4 regions of the Caldanaerobacter subterraneus subsp. tengcongensis MB4 genome follow, and region 3 is predicted to be linked to each of the others. Evidence: riboswitches for the same ligand, from Rfam matches in the RefSeq annotation. Region 3 holds a riboswitch; each other region holds the start of a gene.

Evidence for each region. Region 3 has a riboswitch for cyclic di-AMP ahead of TTE_RS09175 (ABC transporter substrate-binding protein). Riboswitches for the same ligand answer to the same signal wherever they lie in the genome.
Region 1: linked by a shared signal. The riboswitch ahead of TTE_RS04435 (NAD/NADP-dependent octopine/nopaline dehydrogenase family protein) and the one ahead of TTE_RS09175 (ABC transporter substrate-binding protein) in region 3 are both predicted to bind cyclic di-AMP.
Region 2: linked by a shared signal. The riboswitch ahead of TTE_RS04220 (C40 family peptidase) and the one ahead of TTE_RS09175 (ABC transporter substrate-binding protein) in region 3 are both predicted to bind cyclic di-AMP.
Region 4: linked by a shared signal. The riboswitch ahead of TTE_RS04915 (cell wall hydrolase) and the one ahead of TTE_RS09175 (ABC transporter substrate-binding protein) in region 3 are both predicted to bind cyclic di-AMP.

Annotation. Positions count from the first base shown of each region.
Region 1 is NC_003869.1:923,809-929,965, forward strand. It holds gene nadD (nicotinate-nucleotide adenylyltransferase) at 1-525, shown strand, start outside; gene yqeK (bis(5'-nucleosyl)-tetraphosphatase (symmetrical) YqeK) at 522-1,118, shown strand; gene TTE_RS04420 (LCP family protein) at 1,102-2,277, shown strand; gene rsfS (ribosome silencing factor) at 2,282-2,635, shown strand; gene TTE_RS04430 (helix-turn-helix transcriptional regulator) at 2,722-3,372, shown strand; cyclic di-AMP (ydaO/yuaA leader) riboswitch at 3,450-3,584, shown strand; gene TTE_RS04435 (NAD/NADP-dependent octopine/nopaline dehydrogenase family protein) at 3,688-4,788, shown strand; gene TTE_RS04440 (cobalamin-dependent protein) at 4,785-6,157, shown strand, end outside.
Region 2 is NC_003869.1:887,326-893,482, reverse strand. It holds gene TTE_RS04225 (ISLre2 family transposase) at 82-1,485, opposite strand; gene TTE_RS04220 (C40 family peptidase) at 1,610-2,530, opposite strand; cyclic di-AMP (ydaO/yuaA leader) riboswitch at 2,538-2,667, opposite strand; gene TTE_RS04215 (IS30 family transposase) at 2,943-3,986, opposite strand; tRNA gene TTE_RS04210 (tRNA-Leu) at 4,177-4,262, opposite strand; gene TTE_RS04205 (peptide ABC transporter substrate-binding protein) at 4,310-5,896, opposite strand; gene TTE_RS04200 (nicotinate phosphoribosyltransferase) at 5,916-6,157, opposite strand, start outside.
Region 3 is NC_003869.1:1,849,116-1,855,272, forward strand. It holds gene TTE_RS09160 (ABC transporter ATP-binding protein) at 1-511, opposite strand, end outside; gene TTE_RS09165 (ABC transporter permease) at 512-1,444, opposite strand; gene TTE_RS09170 (ABC transporter permease) at 1,456-2,466, opposite strand; gene TTE_RS09175 (ABC transporter substrate-binding protein) at 2,515-4,071, opposite strand; cyclic di-AMP (ydaO/yuaA leader) riboswitch at 4,155-4,289, opposite strand; gene TTE_RS09180 (peptidoglycan D,D-transpeptidase FtsI family protein) at 4,405-6,066, shown strand; gene TTE_RS09185 (ABC transporter substrate-binding protein) at 6,068-6,157, opposite strand, start outside.
Region 4 is NC_003869.1:1,018,540-1,024,696, forward strand. It holds gene aroA (3-phosphoshikimate 1-carboxyvinyltransferase) at 1-6, shown strand, start outside; gene TTE_RS04905 (response regulator transcription factor) at 25-714, shown strand; gene TTE_RS04910 (sensor histidine kinase) at 704-2,083, shown strand; cyclic di-AMP (ydaO/yuaA leader) riboswitch at 2,138-2,265, shown strand; gene TTE_RS04915 (cell wall hydrolase) at 2,265-3,071, shown strand; gene TTE_RS04920 (TMEM165/GDT1 family protein) at 3,118-3,681, opposite strand; gene TTE_RS04925 (creatininase family protein) at 3,813-4,535, shown strand; gene TTE_RS04930 (gamma carbonic anhydrase family protein) at 4,756-5,310, shown strand; gene TTE_RS04935 (PIG-L deacetylase family protein) at 5,311-6,157, opposite strand, start outside.

The DNA of each region.
Region 1 (6,157 bases), 930 kb from region 3:
AAGGTAATTTTTGTACCTGCTGGCAATCCTCCTCATAAAGTGAAGAGGAAAGTGACGGACAAAAAACACAGGTATTTGATGACTATTTTGGCTACTATAACAAATCCATTTTTTGAAGTTTCTTCGATTGAAATAGACAGAGAAGGCTACACCTACACAATTGACACTATAAAAGAGTTTAAGAAAATGTATGGAGAAAAAACCCTGTTTTACTTTATAACAGGGGCAGATGCTGTATTAGAGATTCTCACTTGGAAAAATGCGGACGAGCTTTTGAGGCTGTGTTATTTTGTAGCCGCAACCCGTCCTGGCATTGAAGGGAATAAGATTGACCAAGAGCTTGACAAGATAAGAAAGCTTTATGGAGATGTGATTTACAAAGTTACAGTTCCTTCTTTAGCAATTTCTTCTACTGATATAAGGGAAAGAGTGGCAAAGGGTAGACCTATAAAGTACCTTCTGCCGGAGCCAGTAGAAAGGTACATCCAGAAATACAAGCTTTATAAAGAGGATGACTCAAGATGAGGTATGACATTGAATGGATGAAAGAAAAACTAAAAGAAATGCTGGATGAAGAAAGGTATATCCATTCTGTTGGGGTTATGGAAACAGCTGTAAAGCTTGCTGAGAAATACGGAGTGGATGTTGAAAAAGCTAGGGTGGCAGGGCTTCTGCATGACTGTGCAAAGGGCTTTTCTGATGAAGAGCTTGTAAAGATGGCTTACAAGTACGGAATTTTCGTAGATGAGGTTCTTCTTAAAGTGCCTTTTTTATTGCACGGACCTGTTGGGGCTTATCTGGCTCAAGAATTGTTTGGAGTGACAGATGAGGAGATAAAAAGAGCGATTGCTCTTCACACTACAGGAGATGTTAACATGTCTCTTTTAGACAAGATTATATTTTTAGCAGACTATATAGAGCCAAATAGGGATTTTGAAGGGGTGGAGGAATTAAGGGAACTTTCTTGGAAGGATTTAGATTTAGCTGTTTTAAGAGCTTATGACAGCACTATATGCTATGTGATAAAGAGAAATATGATACTTTATGAGAAAACCGTGAGCGGAAGAAACGACATTCTTTTAAAATTGGGAGAGGAGAAACATGAGGAGGTTTTTTAAAATTTTCGCTCTATTTTTGGGACTTTTGGTACTCAGCTTGGGGACTGGAGCTTATATATACTTGAAGTCTTTAAATCCCTCTGATGCGAGCTTGATGAACCTTCCAACTAAGGAGGATAAAAAGAACCCTGAGGAGCTAAAAGTGCTAATTTTGGGGATTGACGAGACTTCTCCTGATGACCCTCATAGGTCAGATACTATGATGGTCATTTCCTACAATGTCAATACGCAAAAGGGGTATATTTTGTCCATTCCGAGAGATACCATGGTCACAATTCCCGGCCATGGGGTTCAAAAAATAAACGCAGCCTATCCAATTGGCGGGCCTAAACTTGCCATGGAAGAAGTATCACAGCTTATTGGAGAAGACATCAGCTACTATGTGAAAATTGACTATGAAGGTTTTAAAAAGCTTGTGGACGCTATAGGCGGTGTGGAAATGAATGTTCCTATAGACATGAATTATGACGATTATGCAGGGAATTTGCACATTCACCTGAAAAAAGGGTGGCAGCATTTGGATGGAGAAGAGGCTTTGCAGTTGGTGAGGTTTAGACATGGTTATGCTGAGCAGGATTTAGAGAGGGTAAAGGTCCAGAGGGAATTTTTGTTGGCGGCTTTAGACAAAATTAAAAGCCCTTCTATTCTTTTGAAATTGCCTCAGCTCTTAAGGACGGTCAATCAATATGTGGAGACTAATATTCCCCCTTCTCTGATGGTCAAATACGCCGAGTACGCTGCAAAAGTTAGTAAAAATGACATAATTACTGCTACACTGCCTGGAAACCCTGAATATATAAATGGCATAGCTTACTATGTTGTAGATTCAGAGGAGATAAAAAAATTCATGTCAGATTTACAAAAAGGGGAATTAAATCAGTCTGTTAAAATAGAAGTATTAAATGGGTGTGGCATTCCTGGAGCTGCAGGGAAAGTGGCGGAAATTTTAAAACAGCAGGGCTTTGATGTGGTTCGCGTGGGAAATGTGAATGGAGCTTCTTATGATACTACTCAGATAATTTTAAGAAGTGAGAATAAAAAGGTTGCAAATGAGCTCAAGAAGCTTCTTAAAAATGCTGTGATAGTAGAGGACTACCAGAAAAAAAGCGATGCTGATATAACCATAATTTTAGGGAAAAATGTAAGCTTAGAGGGGTGATTTAGTGATAGAGGCAAAAGAGAAGGTTTATAAAATTTGCAGGGTTTTAGATGAAAAAAAGGCCTTTGATGTGAAAATTTTGTACATTGGCGAACTTACTACCATTGCAGATTATTTCATAATAGCTACTGGTACATCTAGTACTCATGTGCAGGCGTTGGCGGATGAGGTGGAGAAAAAATTAGGAGAAGAAGGTATATTTGTGGACCATGTGGAGAAAGACTTTGCGTCTGAGTGGATTTTGATGGACTATGAGGACGTAGTAGTTCACATTTTTCAGCAGGAAGCAAGAGAATTTTACAGCCTTGAGAGATTGTGGGCGGATGCTAAAGAGATAGTGCTTGACAATAGGCTATAAGGCATGTATAATAACGTTAATAAATTTTTAATCATTTCTTTTTTCACATCCGCACACAATCTGGTATAATAGGGGGATTCAATCCGATGGGTACTCATCCACTGTTAAAAAGCATTGTTCCTATGGTAGAAAGCATTGCGAACACATTTGGGAAAAATTGCGAAGTGGCTCTTCACGACCTTTCATCACCTCAAAGCCCGATAATTGCTATTGCCAATGGCCACGTTACCGGGCGAGAAAAAGGAAGCCCTTTGCCTGATGTCATTCAAAAGGCATTAAAATCAGACAGTTTAGAAGACATGATCAATTTTAAGAACAAGTCTAGAGATGGGAAGATATTAAAATCTTCTGCTATTTTTATAAAAGACGAAAATGGAAGACCTGTAGGGTGTTTGACAATAAATATAGACATATCAGAGTTTATTCTTGTAAAAAATACTTTGTCAGAATTCTGCGAAATATCAGAGCCTTCAGAGGAAAACAAGGAATCCTATACAGGCAGTGTTAGTGATGTTTTGGAGAGCATAGTGAACACAACACTGGAGAGTTTTGGTAAACCCGTAAATTTCATGACAAAAGAGGAGAAGGTGCAGATAGTTAAGATGCTGGATGCAAAGGGCACATTCCTTATAAGAGGTGCTGTAGACTATGTGGCAAAAATTTTGTGCGTGTCCAGATACACTATTTACAACTATCTGGATGAAATAAGAGTAGGAGAAGATTTTGGCAAATACTGACGCTTGCTTCCTTTATTTTACTTTACAAACATTTTATTTTATGATATAATAAAAACGGGCTTTTGTATAATTGAATAACATGCTAAACGCTGAATTCGTTAAGAAGCGGGGGACCCACTCTTTTGGGGTGAATCCATCTTTTAAAAGATGGTAGGGTTATCTTTCGACCCGAACCCGTCAGCTAACCCCGTAAGCGTTGAAAGAGAAGGATATGATAGCATGTAAGGTGTCTTATTGTCTTTTTTGGCACCGAAGATAAAGCTATAGAAGTCCTTCTATAGCTTTTTCATTTCTTTAAAAAGGGGGTGTATGGGCATGAAAATGCCTTATTTTGCTGTAATCGGGGCGGGGAACGGGGGGCAGGCAATTGCAGGACATCTCGCTTTAAAAGGGTTTAAAGTAAATTTATACAATAGAACTTATGAAAAATTGATTCCAATAATACAAAGAGGCGGTATAGAGCTAGAAGGAGAAGTTGAAGGATTTGGGAAACTGAATCTTGTGACTGACGATATAAGCAAAGCCGTAAAAGATGTGGATATGATACTAGTTGCTGTGCCTGCGTCTGCCCACGCCATGATTGCAGAAGAGCTTTTGCCCTACTTGCAAAGAGGCCAGATAGTGGTATTAAATCCCGGAAGAACAGGGGGAGCATTGGAAGTTTACAACATACTTAAAAAGAGAAGTGATTTAGAGGTTGTTATTGCTGAAACTGATACTTTTATCTATGCCTGCAGGTCTTCTAATGGGAAAGCTAAAATATACAAGATTAAAGACATAGTATCAGTTGCGGCAATTCCTAAAGATAAAACGGAAGAAGTAGTGGAAATTCTCAATATCGCTTTTCCACAGTTTGTAGCTGCTGAGAACGTGTTAGAAACCAGCTTCAACAATTTTGGAGCAATTTTCCATCCCGCTCCAACGCTTTTAAATGCTGCTCGGATTGAGACTACCAAGGGAAATTTTGAGTACTATAGAGAAGGGATTTCGCCTTCTGTCGCCAAAATCCTTGAAAAGATTGACAATGAGAGAATGATGGTGGCAAAGGCTTTAGGCGTGAAAACTATCTCTGCTAAAAGATGGCTTAAAGAAAGTTACAATGCCGATGGGGATACGCTTTATGAAGCTATACAGAACACAAAAGCTTATATAGGGCTTATGGCTCCTGATACTGTAAATTGCAGGTATATTTTTGAAGATGTTCCTATGAGCCTTGTGCCTATCTCTTCTATTGGGAAAGAAATAGGTGTAAAAACGCCCACAATTGACGCGATAATACATCTGGCATCCGTGATGCATGGAAAAGATTACTGGGAAATAGGGAGAACTGCCGATAAATTGGGAATACGTGGGATGTCGCCTAAGGAGATCATAGAACTAGTAGAAGGGAAGAGAAAGGAGGTTGCGACAGCATGAGAAAGCTTATCGTGGCTGGTTCAATTGGAAATTGTGTCCATGTTGCTGGAGTGTACAATTTTTTGAGGTTTGCAGAACAGCAGGGTTATGAGACGGTGTTTTTGGGGCCTGCTGTCCCAATAGATAAATTGATTGAGGCTGTAAAAGAGTATCAACCTGAAATTGTAGGGGTGAGTTACAGACTTACGCCACAAGCTTTGGAGAACTTGCTAAAAGAACTTAAAGATAAGATAGAAAAGAATAATTTAAAGGAGATCAAGTGGGTGTTTGGGGGAACAGAGCCTAATGCAGAAGTTGCGAGAAAGTCAGGGATATTTTCTGCAGTTTTTGACGGCACAAAAGGAGACGAGGAGACTATCAATTTCTTAAGAGGGAAAACTGCAACTTCTCAAAAAAGAGTCTTTGCAGATACTCTGATTGGAAGGATTGAGGATAAATTCCCCTATCCCATCATAAGACACCATTTTGGACTGCCTTCATTGGAGGATACGATAGAGGGTGTCAAAAGAATAGCTGAGGCGGAAGTTTTGGACGTAATTTCCATAGCTCCTGACCAGAATGCGCAAGAGCACTTCTTCGATAAAAAATACGACCCAGCTCTGGATGGAGCAGGAGGAGTTCCTATAAGAAAAGAAGTGGATTTAATACGCATATACGAAGCTTCAAGAAGAGGCAATTATCCGCTTTTGAGGTGCTACAGCGGAACCAATGATGTTTTCAAGATGGCTGAAATGCTTTTAAGGACTATAAAGAATGCTTGGGCTGCTATACCATTGAGCTGGTACAATGTGCTCGATGGGAGAGGCCCAAGGGATGTAAGGACTTCTATAAGGGAAAATCAGCAGTTGATGAAGTGGCATGCAGAGAGAGGAGTGCCTGTAGAAGTAAATGAAGCTCATCACTGGAGTCTGAGAGATGCTCATGATGTTATAGGAGTTGTAACTGCTTTCCTCGCGGCATATAACGCAAAGAAAATGGGAGTTAGGGATTATGTAGCACAATTTATGTTCAATGTTCCAGCTTCCATTTCACCTAAAATGGACTTGGCAAAAATGCTTGCAAAAATAGAACTTATAGAGGACTTAGAAGATGAAAACTTCAGAGTGATAAGGCAAGCAAGAGCAGGTCTTGCAAGCTTTCCTTCTGACCTTTTAGAAGCAAAAGGGCAGCTCGCTTCTAGCGCGTATTTGTCTATGGCTATTAAACCCCACATATATCACGTAGTTGGATATTGTGAAGCTCACCACGCAGCAACGCCTGAGGACATAATTGAAAGCGTAAAAATAGTAAAAGCTGTGATAAAAAATACTATGTTTGGAATGCCGGACTTGACTAAAGACGAAGATGTGATAAAGAGGAAAGAACAGCT
Region 2 (6,157 bases), 960 kb from region 3:
ATAGTGTCAAGATACTGTAGGATTTTTTTAAGACAACCCCTGAAACTTAGTTAATTTCAGCCTTCAACTTATCATGCTTTTTTATATAACTTGTGCATATTTTAATGCTCTTAAAACCCTATATATTGGCGTTACTTTCCCTATATTCAAAACTGTAATATTGTTTATCTTTTCATTTGTAGACGTTTTAACTCTCCTTACCGCTTCTTTTATTTGCTTCTTCGTTAATTTGTAACTTCCTGCATTTATATTCTTTTTCTTGCCCCATTCTACTTCTCTTAAGTCTCCTCCATTCTTGCTAAATACCCTTAATTTCGCCATTAGTTTTAATCCTTCTCTGCTCCACCCTAATGGATTCCTGCTTAGTCTTGCTGAAAATACATGGCTTATATGTCCTTCTGCACTGCACCCTATTACATCTTCGTCTTCGTTGTATATTTTTATCCCTTCCCAATTGTTTAGTATGTATTTCTTTGCTTCTTTTATCTTCTCTTTCTCTCTCTCTTCCTCTGCTGCCTTTATTAACTCATCAAATACCTTCTTTACTCTTTCTTTATCCCCTTCATTTATTGCTCTCCATATCTTATCCCTATACTTTGGCTCTTTTGATGTAGCTTTTAATACGTATTTGTTTAAATGATATCTGTCTAGTACAAACCTTGATTTTAATATCCATTTTAATCCCTCTTTTATCCACGGTGCCCCATCTCCTGCTATGTATATCTTCTCTATCTTCTCTTCTTTGTAATTGTCTTCTATGTAATTTGCTACATCTATCCATATGTCTTCAGGTTTCTCTCCTACATATGCTTTGTAATAGACATTCTTCAGTACGTTCCTTCCGTTTTTCTCTTCTCTACCTTCATGTATGTATACTAATCGTGGAGTTTCATCTCTCCCGTCCTGTAAAGGTACATGGTCCTCGTCTGCCTCTATGTATAAAACCCTTACTTCTTTCTTTTCTTTTATTTCTCTCTTTACTTCTACTTCCCCTATTTCCCTTATTGCATTTAATACCGTCTGTTTACTTAACTCCTCTGGACATGCTTTTTTACTACTTCTCTCATATGATTCTTCTATTGCGTTTTCTACTAACTTTATCTTTACTCCCTTTTCTATCCTATCGTGCCGTCCTATCTCTAATGCATCATCCACCAAATATGTATATCTCCCATCCTCTTTAGATTTGTAATATGTCCTCTCATATTCAATATCCCCAAGGACTGTCGTTAATCTCTTTTTATCTTTCCTCTCTACTACCCATTTTTCTTTCCTTCTCTTGTCTTCTTTTATTATCCTATCTAACTCTTCAATAATTGCTTCTATTGCCCCTCTACCTAGTTTGTCCGTGAGTTCCTTTATCCTTGCTACAAGCTCTGTAATATTCATTCCTTTGTTTAACAAATCACCAAAAATTTCTACTACTTCCTCAGTGAAATTTAGAGCATTTTGTAGTATAATATCCTCAAAGATATGTTTTTTCACAAGAGACACCCCTTTCTGTGATGTTTTGTTTCCAAGTTCTATTTTATCACAGGGGTTGTCTCTTGTTTTTTTCACTCAAAAAATCCTACGATAATTTTACACTATGGAGCACTTTTAAAGTGCTCTATTTAATCACTCTTTTTGCTTTTACATAGTGGGAAAGGTAATAACCTTCATTTAGAGGACTTATAATCACCTTTCCAGCCCCTGAAGAAGCGTGTATGAACTGTCCATCTCCAATATATATCCCTACGTGATTTATAATGCTACTTCCCAGAGTTCTAAAAAATACCAAGTCACCTTTTTCTAAGCTGTCGCGAGTAACCGTATCCCCTACGTTAGCCTGCTCATCCGCAGTCCTGGGTAAACTAAAACCAAAGTTTGAAAATACATACGATACAAAGCCCGAACAGTCAAAACCTTTAGGAGAACTTCCACCATACACGTACCTCGTACCCAGAAAAGACTTGGCAAAATCTATTAATTTATCTACGAGGCTTCTGTCCACTTCCCCTCTTGATGCATAAACCCCGCTTCTGACTGATAAGTACTCCCTGTAAATCCAGCCTTCCTGTCCATTTGAAAGTTTCACTTTGTACCAGCCGTTCTGCCTGTCTAAAACCTCAACCTGGGTACCTTTACTAAGCTGCATCAAAACTTTCCCTGATAAGCTGCCTTCACTCCTTAAATTTACATAATTTCCCGTCACAACTCCTACGCTAACTTCACCCGTATCTCCGCGCGAAACTCCATTAGAAGACCTGACTGATAAGTACTCTCCGTAAATCCAGCCCTCTCTTCCATCAGAAAGCCTTATCCTGTACCAGTCACCTTGCTTCTCTAAAACAGTAACTACTTCGTCCTTACTCACTTGCGTAATTACGCTGCCAGAGAGGCTCCCCTCTGTTCTCACATTTACATAATTCCCCGTAACCTTTCCAACCCCTAATCCCTCTGCAAAAACTGGATGCAAAAAAGAATTCCCTATTAATGTCATGCCAAAGACAGAAACACCAAAAATAATTTTACCTATTTTCGATTCCATTTTGCAAATCTCCTTCCTTTAATGCCTCCGGAGTTAGCTGTCGGGTGCGGGACAGAAGGCATCCCTACTGCGGGAATCCGCAGATTAACCCCAAAAAGCGGTTCCTCCGTACCTTTCGGATTCGGCAAGATTGCAAACTTGTCTTTTTTTCTATCTTACCATACAGAAACTTCAAAGTCAATGTTTACATTACATTTTCTTAAAAAAATTTAATCTTTTATAAATTGCAATATTAAATGCAACACCTAATGAAAATCATGTAGATATAGGATTTGGAACAAATCATATATAACCTTAAGCCCATCTTAGTTAACAAATTGAGCGAAGGTCGTGATTTGTCAAGGGTTAAAGTCAGTCGAAGCCTGCCCCTTGACAAATCACGAACGAGCTCTAAACTTTATAAGGGATGGGCTTAACAGATTTTTGCCAGCTCTTCATAAAAGTATTCCTTAGGCGTTTTGTAATTTAACAATTTTCGTGGAAGGTTATTAAGCCAGTTTTCTACTCTCTTTATCGTATCTATAGATAAATCTTTAATACTTTTACCTTTAGGGATGAAACGTCGTATAAGACCGTTATGTCGTTCATTTGTAGCTCTTTCCCAAGATGAATATGGATGTGTATAATATACTTCTACGCCATATTCTAAAAGAGCACTTTCTAAATCACTAAACTCTGTACCATTATCAGATGTTATGGTTTTAAAGACCTTGCTTAAATTGTCACCAAACATATCTTTTAATTTTGATAATGCATCTTTAACAGATTTATTGTCTTTTGCATCTAATAAGAATATTATTTCATGGCGAGTCTTACGCTCTATTAATGTTAAAAGGACCTTGTCATTAGATTTCTTGCCAATTAACGTATCTATTTCCCAATGCCCAAAAACTTCACGGCTTTCAACTTCTTTAGGCCTAAAATCAATACTTTTACCCATAATACGTTTATTTTTACGGTTTTGTTTCTTCCTTGGTTTTAAGCGTAGTTTTAAAGGTAAATCAATGTTTTTAACTTTTAATAATCCTCTATCTATATAGTTGTACAGTGTTTTAGTACAAACAATAGTTTTATTATTCCAGCTTGGGTCCTTTTTACAATAACCTACAACTGCATCTGGTGACCATTTTTCATTTAATATTTTATTTTCAGCATATTTCAAGAAATCTTCTGCTTTAGCTACTTTAAATTTAGCTCCGCAATTTGAGCGATTTTTTTCGTAGATAGCTTGACCGGTTTCAGGAAAATAGCTTGTATAAGAAGATAAATCACTTCTAAGTTGTGTAGTAGTTCCACGTTTAATTTCACGGCTTATAGTGCTTGGAGATCGATTAAGTTTTTTAGCAATATACCGAATACTTCTTCCTTCTTTGAGTAATGCATAGATCTCTCCTCGTTCGTAGCTACTTAAGTGTTTAAAAGAACGCTTTTTTGTGGTATCATTATTATGAACCATAGTGAAAATCCTCCTTGTATGATGTTTAGTTGACACCTATATCATACACGATTTTCACTATGGTTTCTATTCTTTTATCTGTTGCATTTAATTATACAACTAACCAAAAATTTAATCTTTTCTTAATATAGTTTATAAAAATTTAATCTTTGTGACACAAAAAAATAAAGGGGTTTTCCCCTTTTCTCTCTGGTGCGGCGGGTGGGACTTGAACCCACACGGGATTAGCCCATACGCCCCTCAAACGTACGCGTCTGCCAGTTCCGCCACCGCCGCGAAACTTCCTTGTACGTCATAAATTATATAATCTTTTATCTCACCTGTCAATACTGTTTTTTTAAATACCAACTAGAAATATTGTTAAAAACATTAAAAGAAGTGGGGTCAATCCCTTTTACATTACCATAGGCCATAACGGCGCCTTCTAAGTAAAAAAGCCCTATCACTGGCTGTTCTTCAGCCAAAAATTCCCCTACCTTATAATAGTTATTTCTTAAACTTTTTTCATCTGTTTCTGAAAATACTTTGTTAAAGAGGTCATCAAGTGATGGATTGCTATATCCCATAAAATTGTCTTTCCCTCTCGTCATAAACATGGAAGAAATATCCTGATTATAGTTTAAGTTCCACTCCATTAAAGCCAAATCAAAATTCCCTGAAAAAACAGATTTAAGCAAGTCATCCCATGAAGCAGGGACTACATTTATATCAATTCCAATTTCTTTTAGATTGGTCTTTATAATCTGCGCCACTTTTAAAAGGTATGGATTGTCAGAATTTACTAGCAAATTAAACTTAAGCTGATATCCGCCTTTTGTGCCTATCCCGTTTGCCTTTAACCACCCAGCATCCTGTAGCACCTTATCAGCTTCTTTTATGCTGTAGACAGAAGCGATCTTAGGGCTATAAAGCCAGGAATCAGGTCTTATCGGAACATTAGATTTTAATCCGTGCTTAAAATAAACCTCTCTTAAAATCCTGTCCACATCTATTCCATAGGCTATAGCCTTTCTCACAGCCACATCTGAAAATACCTGTTTTTTTAGATTTGGTGCCAAAAATACGTACCTTTGCAGCGTGTACTTGTATATGTTTATACTAGAATTCTCCCTGTACTTATCCCAGTCCACATCCTTAATAAAAGTAAAATCTGCTTCTTTGCTCAGAAAAGAAGTTATCATGGCATTTTCATCAGACACTATTTTAAAATTTATCTCTTCTAAATGAGGTTTCTCCCCCCAGTAATGCGGATTTCTCTTTAAAACAACAGAATTGCCTTGACCGTAAGAGACAATCTTATATGGACCCGTCCCAATAGGAACTAGTAGAGGGTTTACAATATCTCCTTTGTCTTTGTACTGGTGCTCAGCCACAATTGGAAAAATAAATAAAGCCAAAGGATTCGCCACAGGTCCGTTTAAACTTACTTCAAACTCATAATCGCCTATTTCTCTGTAGGAAGAGATGTGCGCCTTTATTAAATCTTTATAAGGGCTTTTGGACCCTTTGTCAAGGAAAGAATCCATTGTAAATTTCACATCTCTTGCTGTAAAACTCTCCCCGTCCTGCCACTTTATATTTTTCCTCAGATAAAATTTTATATTTAATCCATTTACTTCCCATTTATAGGCAAGAAGAGGAATAGGCTTTAAACTTTTATCAAGTGTAACAAGCGGTTCGAGGGTTAAATTGAGAAGCTGTCTTACCATTTCATTGTCATTCAAAAAAGGATTTAAAGTGTCAAAAGAAGTTATATTAACCCTCAAAGTTCCGCCTTCCTGAATTTCTTCCTGAGAGGCTTCTTTCTTACTTTCCTTCTTTTCAGGAATTGCAGTAATATCTGGAGAATTAATTTTACAGCCGGTCAGTAAAAATGCAAAAATAAAAACAAAAGCCAGAAATCTTTTCATTAACACTCATCTCCGGAAATCACTTAATCTTTTTTAACTTCTTGTTTTCTATTATTCCCGGAATCCTCCCTCTTTTTGCCACAGGAACTCCTTCAACTTCTTTTATGTCCATAGTCATATCAATAGGCTGTGCATCAGAAATATAACTCCCTACCCCAAAAGCATCTGCCCCGCTCTCTGCAAGGAGTGCGACTCTCTCAGGCGTAAGCCCACCTGAGACTATGATCTTTACATGAGAAAAGCCCTTTTGATTAAGCCTTT
Region 3 (6,157 bases):
TACCCCCACTGAACTGATGGGGATATGAGAAATACCTCTTTTCAGGATATGATATCCCGACTTTTTCCATAAGTTCTACTGCCTTTTCATACTCTTTTTTTCTTCTGTCCCTTTCCCTGAGAAAACCTAATATACCTTCTTTTTCAGGCTTTATTATATTGTGAACCCTCAAGGATTCCCTTATCTGCTCTCCTACAGGAAACACCGGATTTAATGTGGTCATTGGGTCTTGAAATATCATGGCTATGTCCTTTCCCCTTATTTCCCTCATCTGAGAAGCCGATTTTTTGAGAAGGTCCTCTCCTTCAAAGAGAATTTCCCCTTCTACAATTTTGCCCGGGTAAGGGACAAGCCTTAAAATAGAAAGCAAAGTCATGCTTTTTCCTGAGCCCGATTCTCCTACCAGGCCTAAAATTTTTCCTCTTTCAAGTGTTAGGTCAATCCCATTTACCGCTTTTACTACTCCCCTGTCTGTCTCAAAAACCACTTTCAAGTTCCTAATCTCAAGCATTTATTCACTTCCTTCCACTTTAAGCCTTGGGTCTAATATATCTCTCAATCCTTCTCCAAAAAGGTTAATACTGAGTACAAGTATCACTAAAGCTATGCCTGGAAGAGTAGATATCCAGTAGGCGTCAAATATGTGGTTCCTTCCAGAGTTTATTAAAGAACCCCATGTAGGAATATCCGGTGGCACACCTAAACCTAAATAGCTCAAAGATGCTTCCATTATTATCATGTATCCCATTCTCAATGTGGCAAGGACAAATATTGACTGGAATATATTAGGCAGAATTTCTGATACAATTATCGCACCATCGCTTCTTCCCAAAGCCTGAGCAGCTTCTACATATTCTTTATTTTTCTCCTCCAAAACTTCACCTCTTACCAGCCTAAAAAATTCCACCCAGCTTTTAAATGTCAGAGCTAAAATCAAATTCCAGAATCCGGGCCCCAAAACTGCCATTACTCCCACCGCAAATATTAAGAAAGGAAAAGAAAGCAAAAAATCAGCAAAGCGCGAAATCACCGTATCAACTGTTCCTCTGTAGTATCCTGCGATTGCTCCTAAGAAAGTCCCAATAGAGGCAGAAATCAAAACAGTCAAAAAGCCAACCAGTATTGATATTCTAGAACCGTATATAATCTGTGTCAGCAAATCCCTTCCTACCTGGTCAGTTCCCAGAGGATGTGCCCACGTTCCTCCACTCCACACAGGGGACAATAGTCTTGCTGAAAGGTCTGAGTATTTAACGCTGTAAGGTGAAATAAAAGGTGCGAATACAGCCATTAAAATATAGGCTATGATTGTAAGCATTCCAATTAAAGCAGTTGGATGCTTTTTTATCTTCCCTAAAAGGCTTAAAAGGTTAGTTATTAAATTTGATTTTTTATAAGATACTTCATAATACTTTGCAGGCACTATTCCATTTTTTATAGTCATTCAAACACCCCCTACAGTTCAATCTTGGGGTCCAGATAAGTGTAGAGTATATCTACCAAAAGATTTGCCATGACAAAAGTGAAGGCGTAAAACATTACGACTCCCTGGACCAGAGGATAATCCCTGTCAAATATCGCAGTCACAACAAGCCTGCCTATTCCAGGCCATCCAAAGACATTCTCAACTATCATATTTCCCCCTAAAAGTGCTCCTACTTCCATGCCTAAAACTGTAACTGTTGGAATCAATGCGTTTCTTACAGCATGCTTAAGTATTACTAATTTCTCAGGCACTCCCTTAGCCCTTGCGAAGACCACATAGTCATTTCTTAAGACCTCCAGCATACTGGACCTCATAACTCTTGCCAAAACAGCTGCTAAAGGAGCTGATAAAGTTAGAGCAGGCAAGAAAAGATGCCTCAAACTGCTCACAAATGCTTCCCAGTCTCCAGCAAGAAGCGAATCAATCGTGTAAAAACCAGTTACCTTAGGTATATAAATTAGAAAATTTATTCTGCCCTGACTCGGAAGTAAATTTAATTTGGCTGAAAAAATTAGAATAAGTATTAATCCCAGCCAGAAAGAAGGCATTGATATTCCTGTAAAAGAGATTGCCATCATAGTTCTGTCAAGCCAGGAATTCTGTTTGACAGCAGATATAATCCCTATGGGGATACCTATTAAAATCCCAAGAGTTAAGGCTGCCAGAGCAAGTTCAATTGTAGCAGGTAGAGTCTCTCTGATAAGTTCAATTACAGGAACTCCTTTTGTTATAGACTTTCCCAAATCTCCCTTTAAAAGATTTGTGAGGAAAATGTAAAGCTGTGTGTATATAGGTTTATCAAGGTTAAACTCCTTTTTTAAAAGCTCTATGTCCTGCTGTGATACCATGCTTTCTTTTCCCATCATTATGTCAACGGGGTCTCCCGGAGTAAATCTCATAAATACAAATACTGTTATGGCTATTGCTAGCATTATAGGAATTGTGTACAAAACTCTCTTTAAAACCTTCGCTTCCCTCATAAAAATTCCCCCATCCACTTTAGAGTAAAAAGGGTCATTAACCCCTTTTTACTCATTAGAAAGCTTCACTCTGTGCATATTTTCTCTACCGTCCATACTCGGCTGCCAGTTTTCTACATTTTTAGTCGCAGCTTCTACAGTTTTCAGAGAATATCCAAACACCCATGGAGCATCGTCATATATTATCTCCTGAGCCTTGTAATAAAGCTCTTTTCTTTTAGCATTGTCTGTCTCTTTTGCCGCTTCGTCTAGGAGCCTATCAACCTCTGGATTGCTGTAGAAAGAATAGTTTCCTCTTTCACCTGTCTTGAGCTTTGGATTTAAGAAATCAAATGGGTCAAGATATGCATTTCCCCAGTCAGTAAGGTACAACTGCCTGGTGCCTTTCTGTATTTCTGACTGCAAAACTCCCCATTCCCAGGTTCTTACAGAAGCTTTTATACCTACTTTTTCAAGCATGTTAACTATAGCCAAAGCTTCCTCTTCTCTAAAAGGCTGAGTATCTATTACAACTTTCAAATCGCGAACTCCAGCCTCTTTTAAAAGCTCTTTTGCCTTGTCAGGATTGTACTCATAGGGCTTTAAATCTGTGTTCGCAGCAAAGGCATAGGGAAGCATTGGCCCTGCAAGTCTCACCCCATAGCCTTTGTAAATTTCTTTTACAATAGAATCCATGTCTATTGCGTAATTTAAAGCCTGCCTTACCTTTTTATTGTCAAAAGGTGGCATTTTATTGTTTATCTCAAGGATGTAGACTCTTGTTCCATCGTTCTCCTTTACCTGTATGTTTGGATTTTTCTTAAGCCTTTCTATCATATCAGGTGGAATGTACTGAACTATATTTACTTCTCCTTTTTCCAAAGCAGCTATTGCAGTAGAGGGCTCAGGTATCATTCTAAATACAACTCTTTTTAGACTTGGAGGACCAACAGGGGGAATGTCTGGAGAACCACCGTAATATCCATCATACCTTTCTAAAACTATCTGCTCATCCAATTTCCCAGATACATATTTAAAAGGTCCTGCTCCTATAGGATGCTTTAAAAATTCCTCGTACCCTACTTCTTCATAATATTTTTTAGGTATTATCTGCTGATGGACTAAAGCCTGAAGTAAAACTGGGAAAGGCTCTTTTAAGATAAATCTAACAGTGTAATCATCAATTTTTTGAACATCCTCCACGGGTCCCATTAAGCCTTTTCTTGGAGAAGTTTTCCCTTCAAGTCCTCCCTCTTTTATTATTCTATTAAATGTAAATACGACATCATCGGCTGTAAGAGGGTCTCCATTTTGAAAAGTTACGCCTTTCCTTATCTTAAATTCCCATTCTGTAGGCGATATAATCTCCCAAGACTCTGCTATTTCAGGGACTACTTTTCCATCGTATGTCCGCGTCACAAGCCCATCAAATATGTTTCTCAAAACTGTCTCAGTCTCTCTATCTCTGTAATCAGCCGGATCCAATGTCACAATGCTGCCCTTATTTAAAGCTATTACAATGGTTCCTCCATCTTTTTCTGAAGTTACTTTCTTAGAAGATGTACATCCCCCTAAAACGAGCAAAAGTGATAAAAGAAGTGCCAAAAGGATAGCAGTTTTTTTCATAATAAAATATACCCCCTTCAAATGTAAATTTATGGTAAGGACGGGGGTATAAAAAGGCCGCCGAAATATCCAGCGGTCCCGGATATTTCTCCTTCCCACGCTTGCGAGGTTAGCTGACGGGCTCGGGTCGAAGGAGTAACCCTACTCTTCCCGTAGGAAGAGATTCGCCCCAAAAGTGTGGGTCCCCCGCCCCTTTTCGGGTTCAGCGATAACGATTAAGTTGTTGATTAAATTGTACCATACTTTTACCAGTTAGTCAAATACAGACTATCCCAACCCGTCCTTTGTGTGATATAATTATCTTGAAAACAAATATAAAAGGAGTAGAAAGTCGTGACAAAGAGCCTTAAACTTCGCACTTTTTTTCTTTTTGTATTTTTTCTAATCCTTTTTTCCATACTTATAGGAAGGCTTGTGTGGATACAGGTTGTAAACGCTGAAAAGCTCTCCCTTGCCGTAGAAAGGCAGACAACAGCAGACATAATAATAAGGCCCCAGAGAGGAAATATCTACGATGTAAACGGCAATATACTCGCCTGCAATGTGCCTGCTGCGGATGTTTACGCCTCTCCAAAATACATAAAAGACCCCGAGAAGGCTTCAGAAGAACTGTCAAAATATTTATCTATCAGCAAAGAAGCCCTCTTCAAGGTTTTATCTAAAAAAGATTTGGAATGGACAGTGCTTGAAAGATTTGTTCCAATGGAAAAAGCTCTATCCATAAAAAAGCTCAACATCCCTGGAATATATGTAGAGGATACTTCTATGAGAAACTATCCAAATGGATCAATGCTTTCGCAGGTCCTGGGGTTTACTGGAGTAGATGGATACGGTCTATATGGCCTTGAATACTCCCTTGACAGGTATTTAAGCGGAGTTCCGGGAAGAGAGATATCTTTAGTAGACAGGGAAGGACACAAAGTAGGAATACCCAGCAAATACTACAAGCCAAAAGAAGGCGAAGACGTAGTTTTGACTGTTGATTCCGTCATTCAGGCTTATACAGAGAGAGCTATTAAAAAAGCTTATGAGAAGTACAAACCAGAAGATGGAATAACTGCAATTGTCATGAATCCAAAGACAGGAGAAATCCTGGCAATGGCAAATCTTCCGGACTTTGACCCAAATGACCCGCAAAAAGTCCCTTCACAGGAATACTGGGCAAATCCAGCTGTATCCAGTATTTACGAACCTGGTTCTGTGTTTAAAGTAATAACAGCAGCAGCGGCGCTGGACTCCGCCGTGGTAACCCCTGAAGAGCAATTCTTTGACCCAGGGTATTATGAAGTGTCCGGCAAAAAAATTAGAAGCTGGACAGTCCTTGGAAACATCACTTTTTCTCAGGCCATAGAAAAGTCCAGCGATACAGTTTTTATACAAGTCGCCGAAAGGTTAGGGTTAGACACTTTTTATAAATACATACAGGCCTTTGGCTTTGGCGCCCCTACAGGCATTGAACTTCCTGGCGAGGCAAGCGGAATGATTTTGCCTAAGGATAAGGTGTATCCTGTTGACTTTGCCACCATGTCCTTTGGACAGGGAATTGCAGTAACCCCCATTCAGATGATTACAGCCTTCTCAGCAGTTATAAACGGCGGAGACCTCATGTACCCACATATTGTAAAATACATTAAAAGTGAAGGCAAAATTGTAAAAGAATTTAAACCCCAAGTAGTGAGGCAGGTAATATCCAAAGAGACTTCTGACACCCTAAGGTACATATTAGAAAAAACAGTGACAGAAGGAACAGGACAATTGGCTCAGGTTCCCGGTTACAGGGTTGGCGGCAAAACTGGCACTACAGAAAATTACCAGAAAGGGAAATACACTGCTTCTTTTGCAGGCTTTGCTCCTGTGGAAAATCCAAAAATAGCGGTTCTTGTCATTGTAAAAAATCCGACGCAAGGTGGACATATGGGAGGAGAAGTAGCTGCTCCAATAGCCCAGGAAATACTGAAAGATACACTCACTTATTATGAAGCAGTGAGAAAATAGCTCACTCGCCTACTTCTTTTTTTATCCCCTCAATGACCTCATAAGCGCTCTTTCCTTCCTTAATCCCTTCCTTTACTCTTTCAATAACGAG
Region 4 (6,157 bases), 830 kb from region 3:
CTATAATTTTATTGGTGATGGCCAATGAAGGAAAAGATACTGATTGTAGAAGATGAAAGACAGATAGCGCGTTTTTTACAATTGGAATTCGAACACGAAGGCTATGAAGTAAAAATAGTTTACGACGGAACCTCAGGCGTGAAAGAAGCTTTAGAGGGCGATTATGACCTTGTGCTTTTGGATATAATGCTTCCAGGAATGGATGGATATGAAGTTTTGAAAAAAATAAGAGAAAACTCTGACATACCTGTTATAATGCTTACAGCAAAATATGAGGTGAAAGACAAGGTAAGAGGGCTAGACATTGGTGCAGATGACTATGTAACTAAGCCTTTTTCTATAGAGGAGCTTTTCGCTAGAGTGAGGGCTGCATTGAGAAAGAGAAATCCCAGTATTAAAAAAGATGTGCTGAAGTTTGCTGGTATTGTTATGGATTTGACTACTCATGAGGTCAGGAGGCAGGGAGTAAAAATTGACCTTACGAAAAAAGAGTTTGACCTTTTAGAATTTTTAATGAGAAATGCGAATATTGCTCTTTCTAGAGAAAAAATTCTGCGGTCAGTTTGGGGATATGACTATTATGGGGATACCAATGTAGTAGACGTGTACATAAGGTATTTGAGAAGCAAAATTGACGACCCATTTGACAGAAAATTGATTCACACTATAAGGGGAGTAGGTTACAGTTTGAGAGATGGTGAAGATGAAGATTAAATTGTTACCTCAGCGCATAACTTTAAAAATAGCGCTTCTTTATTCAGCAGTTTTTTCATTTGTGCTGATTTCTTTGAATGCCTCAGTGCTTTACACTTTGAAGTATTACCTTATATACCAATCAATGGAACAGGTGTCAACTCAAGCAGAGGTTATAAAGGCAAAACTTAGTGAAGCAAAACAAAATATGGACGGAGCTTTAAAAGACACAGCATTTTCTGGGATACCTGATGAAAATATTTATGTAAAAATATTTGATTCAAAAGGGCGATTGCTGTATTTATCTAAAAAATTAGAAAGAGTTGCGATTCCATATAATACTAATCTAGAAGTTCCTGTTAAGGTTGATGAATTTGATAAGGATTTAGTTTACTTAAATACAGTATTTAAAAAAGGCGATGCTACATTTTATATACAAGTTATAAAGGATATGAAGAATGAGTACGCTTTTTTAAAGCTTCTTTTTATTTTGATGTTTTTTGCTGATGGAGCTGGTATTTTCATTTCATTTGTGACAGGTTATTTTGTTACAAAAAGGGCATTAAGACCTGTAGATTACATGATAAAAGAAGTGAAAGACATAGATGCAAAAGGCTTAAATAAAAGACTTAAAGTTTACGGAGAGGAGGATGAACTCACAAGGCTGGCAAAGACCTTTAATGACATGTTGGACAGGCTTGAAGAGTCTTTTGCGCGTCAAAATAGATTTGTGTCTGATGCCTCCCATGAATTGAGGACTCCTATTTCTGTCATAAAAGGATATATTGACATGCTAGATAGATGGGGAAAAGACGACAGAGAAGTATTAGAAGAAGGAATTAAAGCCATAAAGAAGGAAACTTTAGAGATGGAAAGTCTTGTTGAAAAACTTCTTTTTTTAGCGAAGGGCGATGACAGGTCAATAAAGCTGGAGAGGGAAAGTTTTGATTTGAAAGAGATAGCAGAAGAAGTGGTCAGAGAGATTAAACTGATTTACGAAGGAAAAAATGTATCATTAAAAGGGGAAAATGTGAGAATAAATGCAGATAAGAAGCTTATAAAAGAGGTTTTGAGGATACTCCTTGATAATGCGGCAAAGTACACCTCAAAAAATGGCAACATAGAAATTGAAATAGGAAGTGGTGACGAGGCCTATATAAAGGTTAAAGACGATGGGATAGGAATACCCGAAGAGGATTTGCCGTATATTTTTGAGAGATTTTACAGAGTAGACAAAGCTAGGTCTAAAGATACAGGGGGCACGGGCTTAGGTCTTTCTATCGCAAAATGGATTGTAGAGGAACACGGTGGAGTGATTGGGGTAAAAAGCGAGGTAGGGAAAGGAACGGAGTTTACCGTGATGCTTCCGCTTATCAATGACAGCAAATGACTCTATTCCCATCAGTTTAATATGGACAGAGTTTTTGTATTCCGTGTATAATTTAGTTAAAACATGCCGAATCCCCGATAAGGGGTACGGGGGATGTAAATTTGGGGTGAATCCACGTATTGTGGTAGGGTGGCCCTCACCCGAACCCGTCAACTAACCTCGGAGGCAAAGGGGGTAAATCATGTCCAAAGTTCACCTCAAAGTAAAGCCTCTCATCGCATTAATTATCGGAGGACTATTTTTATTTCAAGCTGCCTTTGCCGCTACTTATACTGTGAAACCAGGAGATACTTTATGGGGGATAAGTCAAAAATACGGCATTACTTACACTAAATTGATGGCTCTAAACGGGTTACAGACTACTACAATATATCCTGGCCAAGTGTTGCAAGTGCCTGGTAATGATAACACATATGTGGTTCAAAAAGGCGATAGCTTGTACTTAATAGCTAAAAAATATGGAATTACCGTAGATGCGTTAAAAGCTGCAAACGATTATAAAAGCGATATCATATATCCAGGTCAGGTGTTTATCATACCAAAGCCTGTTAATTCTTCCTCTCGAACATATAATGATGTCAGCAGAGGTTATGTTCAAAGGAGTGTAATACCTTACACTCCAGAGGAATTTGACCTTCTTGCGCGACTCGTTACAGCAGAAGCGGATGGAGAGCCGTATCAGGCTAAAGTAGCAGTAGCAGCTGTAGTGATAAATAGAGTGAAAAGCGGTATTTTTCCCAATACTATAAAAGATGTCATATATCAAGTGGATGCGTGGGGGAATTACCAATTTACTCCTGTACTCAATGGCTGGATAAATAGGCCTGCATCTACAGATGCTATAGCTGCTGCAAGAGATGCTCTAAATGGCATTGACCCCACTAATGGAGCTTTATATTATTTTGACCAGAGCTCCACTAATGCCTGGTTGTGGTCCTTACCCATAGCGGCAAGAATAGGCAATATGGTTTTTTGTTACGGGAAATAAAGCGATGAGAGGGGTAAGAGGCGGAGTAACCGCCTCTTTTTTACTTTTATTTGTAAAAGAGCTTATATAACAGGGAAAAGGCAAATGCTATAAAAACTGCAGAAGATATGTATTTTAAATAGTTGTGAGAAATTTTTTTATTGAAATAAGAACCTATAATTATTCCTATCACATCTGCCATGAACATGCCTAGAGTTGTTCCCAGAAGTATATAAAAAGGCTGACGATAGGAAGCAGTTAAAGCAATAGTGGTCAGCTGTGTTTTGTCTCCAAATTCTGAAAGGACGTAAGTGATTATTATAGTTAAAAGAGGAGGATAATGAGAGGTTATTATTTTTCCGTTTTCTGACTCTTTATGGCTCAGAGAAAAGACTCCAAAAAATAAAACCAAAAGAGCAGCCAAAAATTTCATATAAAAGTTTGGTATGTGTTCTCCCATATATGAACCAAATAATACTGCAATACCGTTATTTATTAGTGCTGCAATTAATACACTTACTAAAACGGTTCTGGCTTTGAATAAAGAGGCAAATGCTATTGACATGAGTTGTGATTTGTCTCCCATTTCAGAAGCGAATACTAGAAAAAACGAGGTAAACAACGTTTCCATTTTAGTTCCTCCCAAAGTATTATACAGTAGTTATTGTAAAAAAATTATCTTTTCGTGTCAACTTGTAAGTCAGTTGTTTTAACACCTAAAAAATGTTATTTTTAGATTAGAAAAATTTTGGAGGTGTTTTTATGTATTTAATAAATTACACTTCTGATGACTTTCAAAAACATCTGCAAAAATCAGATACAGTAATAGTGCCTATCGGTTCTGTGGAAGCTCACGGTCACCACCTTCCTCTGGGTACAGACATTTTTTCCCCCAGGCTTTTTTGCCAGATGATTGAAGAAAAAATTGGTGATTATGTGTGGATTGCTCCTGAGATACCCTATGGTCAAAGCTATGACCTTTCAGTCTATCCCGGAACAATTCACGTGCCTTCAGAAGTATTAGCAGAATACGTATATGCTGTTGGAAAAAGCTTGTATGAAAACGAGCTTAAAAAGCTTATATTTTTAAATGGGCATGGAGGAAATATCAATGCTTTGAACCTTGCCAGTGAAAAACTGGCGCAGCTGGGTATGACGGTGTTGACAATAAACTGGTGGTTAGACTTTTCAAAAGAGATTCTTACCATCACAGAAGGGCAGGGACATGCGGGAGAAGACGAGACGTCGGCTATTTTATATTACGATGAGAGGCTTGTGCAAATGGACAAAGCGACAAAGAATTTCAAGAAACCTCTTTACAGGGTTTATTTTAAGGACAGGGGAAAAATACTTTATGAAAATGCTATGTCAGGTGATGCTACACTTGCTACAAAAGAAAAGGGGGAGAAAATCTTTAAACTTCTGACAGAAAAGATTGTTGAAATAATTTTAAATGTGCGAAATGGAAAATACATTGCAGATTAGATAAATTGCCAGTTTAGTTGTCTTGTAACGAATTACATTTTTTCTATTTAAAAAGTTGTTTGCAGTCTAAGCCGTAAAAGCTATTTAGCTTTTATGGCTTTTATTTTGAAATTTTTTCTCTTCTAAATTGCATTTTTTATTGTAGATTTAACTTTTTCGTGGTATAATATAAACAACTATTATAACCTGGTATAATGATTAACTTATATGGGGTGAAATTATGATTAGAGAGGATATATTTGGGAACTATCCTCAGATAGCTCACAGCGCTTATGTAGATGATACAGCGATTTTAATAGGTAATATTGTGGTGGGGGAGAATGTATACATTGGGCCCAATGTCGTCATAAGAGCAGATGAAGTTGATGAAAATTACAGAGTAGGCAAGATAGTCATAAAGGATAAAGCAGCGATTTACGACGGAGCAAATATCAATACCACAGGGGCTTCTGAAATAACAATAGGAGAAGGAACAGTAATCTCCAACGGCGTCATAATTAAAGGAGAGTGCCACATAGGAAATTACTGTAGTATAAATGTAAAGAGCATAATATTTAATTCCTATATAGGCGATAATTGCTATGTAGGGATAAGCGCTGTGCTGGAAAATGTAAAAATGCCAGAGAATACTATGGTGGAATCAGGTGTGTTTTTAAGGGAAGATAACATAGCTAGTTTGATAAAACCTGTCCCTGAAGGCAAGATTAATATTGCTGGAAAAATAACTCTTTCAAATAAAGTCCTGATAAACTGGTACAAATTATCAGGATATTAATCATTTTTCTTTTTCCAGAAGTCTCCATGCTGTTTTATCAATGAGGCTTTTTCCTGAAGTAGTAAAGGTAGAAAGGTAAATTGCGTCAAAATCTTTATCTACAGGAATAGATATATAAACTATTCCATTTTTTATATAGCCTTTTCCCTCTGAGGAAGAAATTTTTCCATTTTTAAATCTAACATTTATTCTGCCAATTTCACTGTGGTCTTTGAACAGTATAGCGTTTAAATTGTACTCATATTCTTTTTTCGCATTATTTCTGCATTTTATCGCTGTGGTTAAGATATTAGTTTTTACATACCCGTATACGGCCGTGATATCTACACTGCCATTTTCATAATCTCTTAAGTTATCTCTTTCAGGATCCAGTATGATTTTATATTCTTCGAAGTTCAAATTTTTGTTGTACTTTCTCAATGTGCCATTTCTATAAAAGCCGTAAAGCTCTGTTTTTCTATCAAAAGCGAGTAGAAAATCTTTCATTACTTTCATTTGGGTTTTGTACATGATTATAGCTTTACCTTTTTTCTCTACCTCCTCTTCAGAAAGAGGATATAAGTGCCATTCTGTACCTGTTTTTAAAAGAGGTTTAGGAGGGTTTAGATTTAAATGGGGGTGCTTCCCTAAAGGCAAAGGCCAGTCAGTGCGATGAACAATGTACAAAAACTGAGGTATTTGGTCTTTTTTCAGCGTGTACAGTGTGTATTTTACAAAGCTGTTTGTTGCCCAATGGTCTGGATGAAGTTCATTCGGATGAGGATAAACAACTAATGTAGGGTTATACTCTTTTATGATTGATTTCAAATCTTTTAAAACATTTTCTCCTTTATGTTCTGTGCCTTTT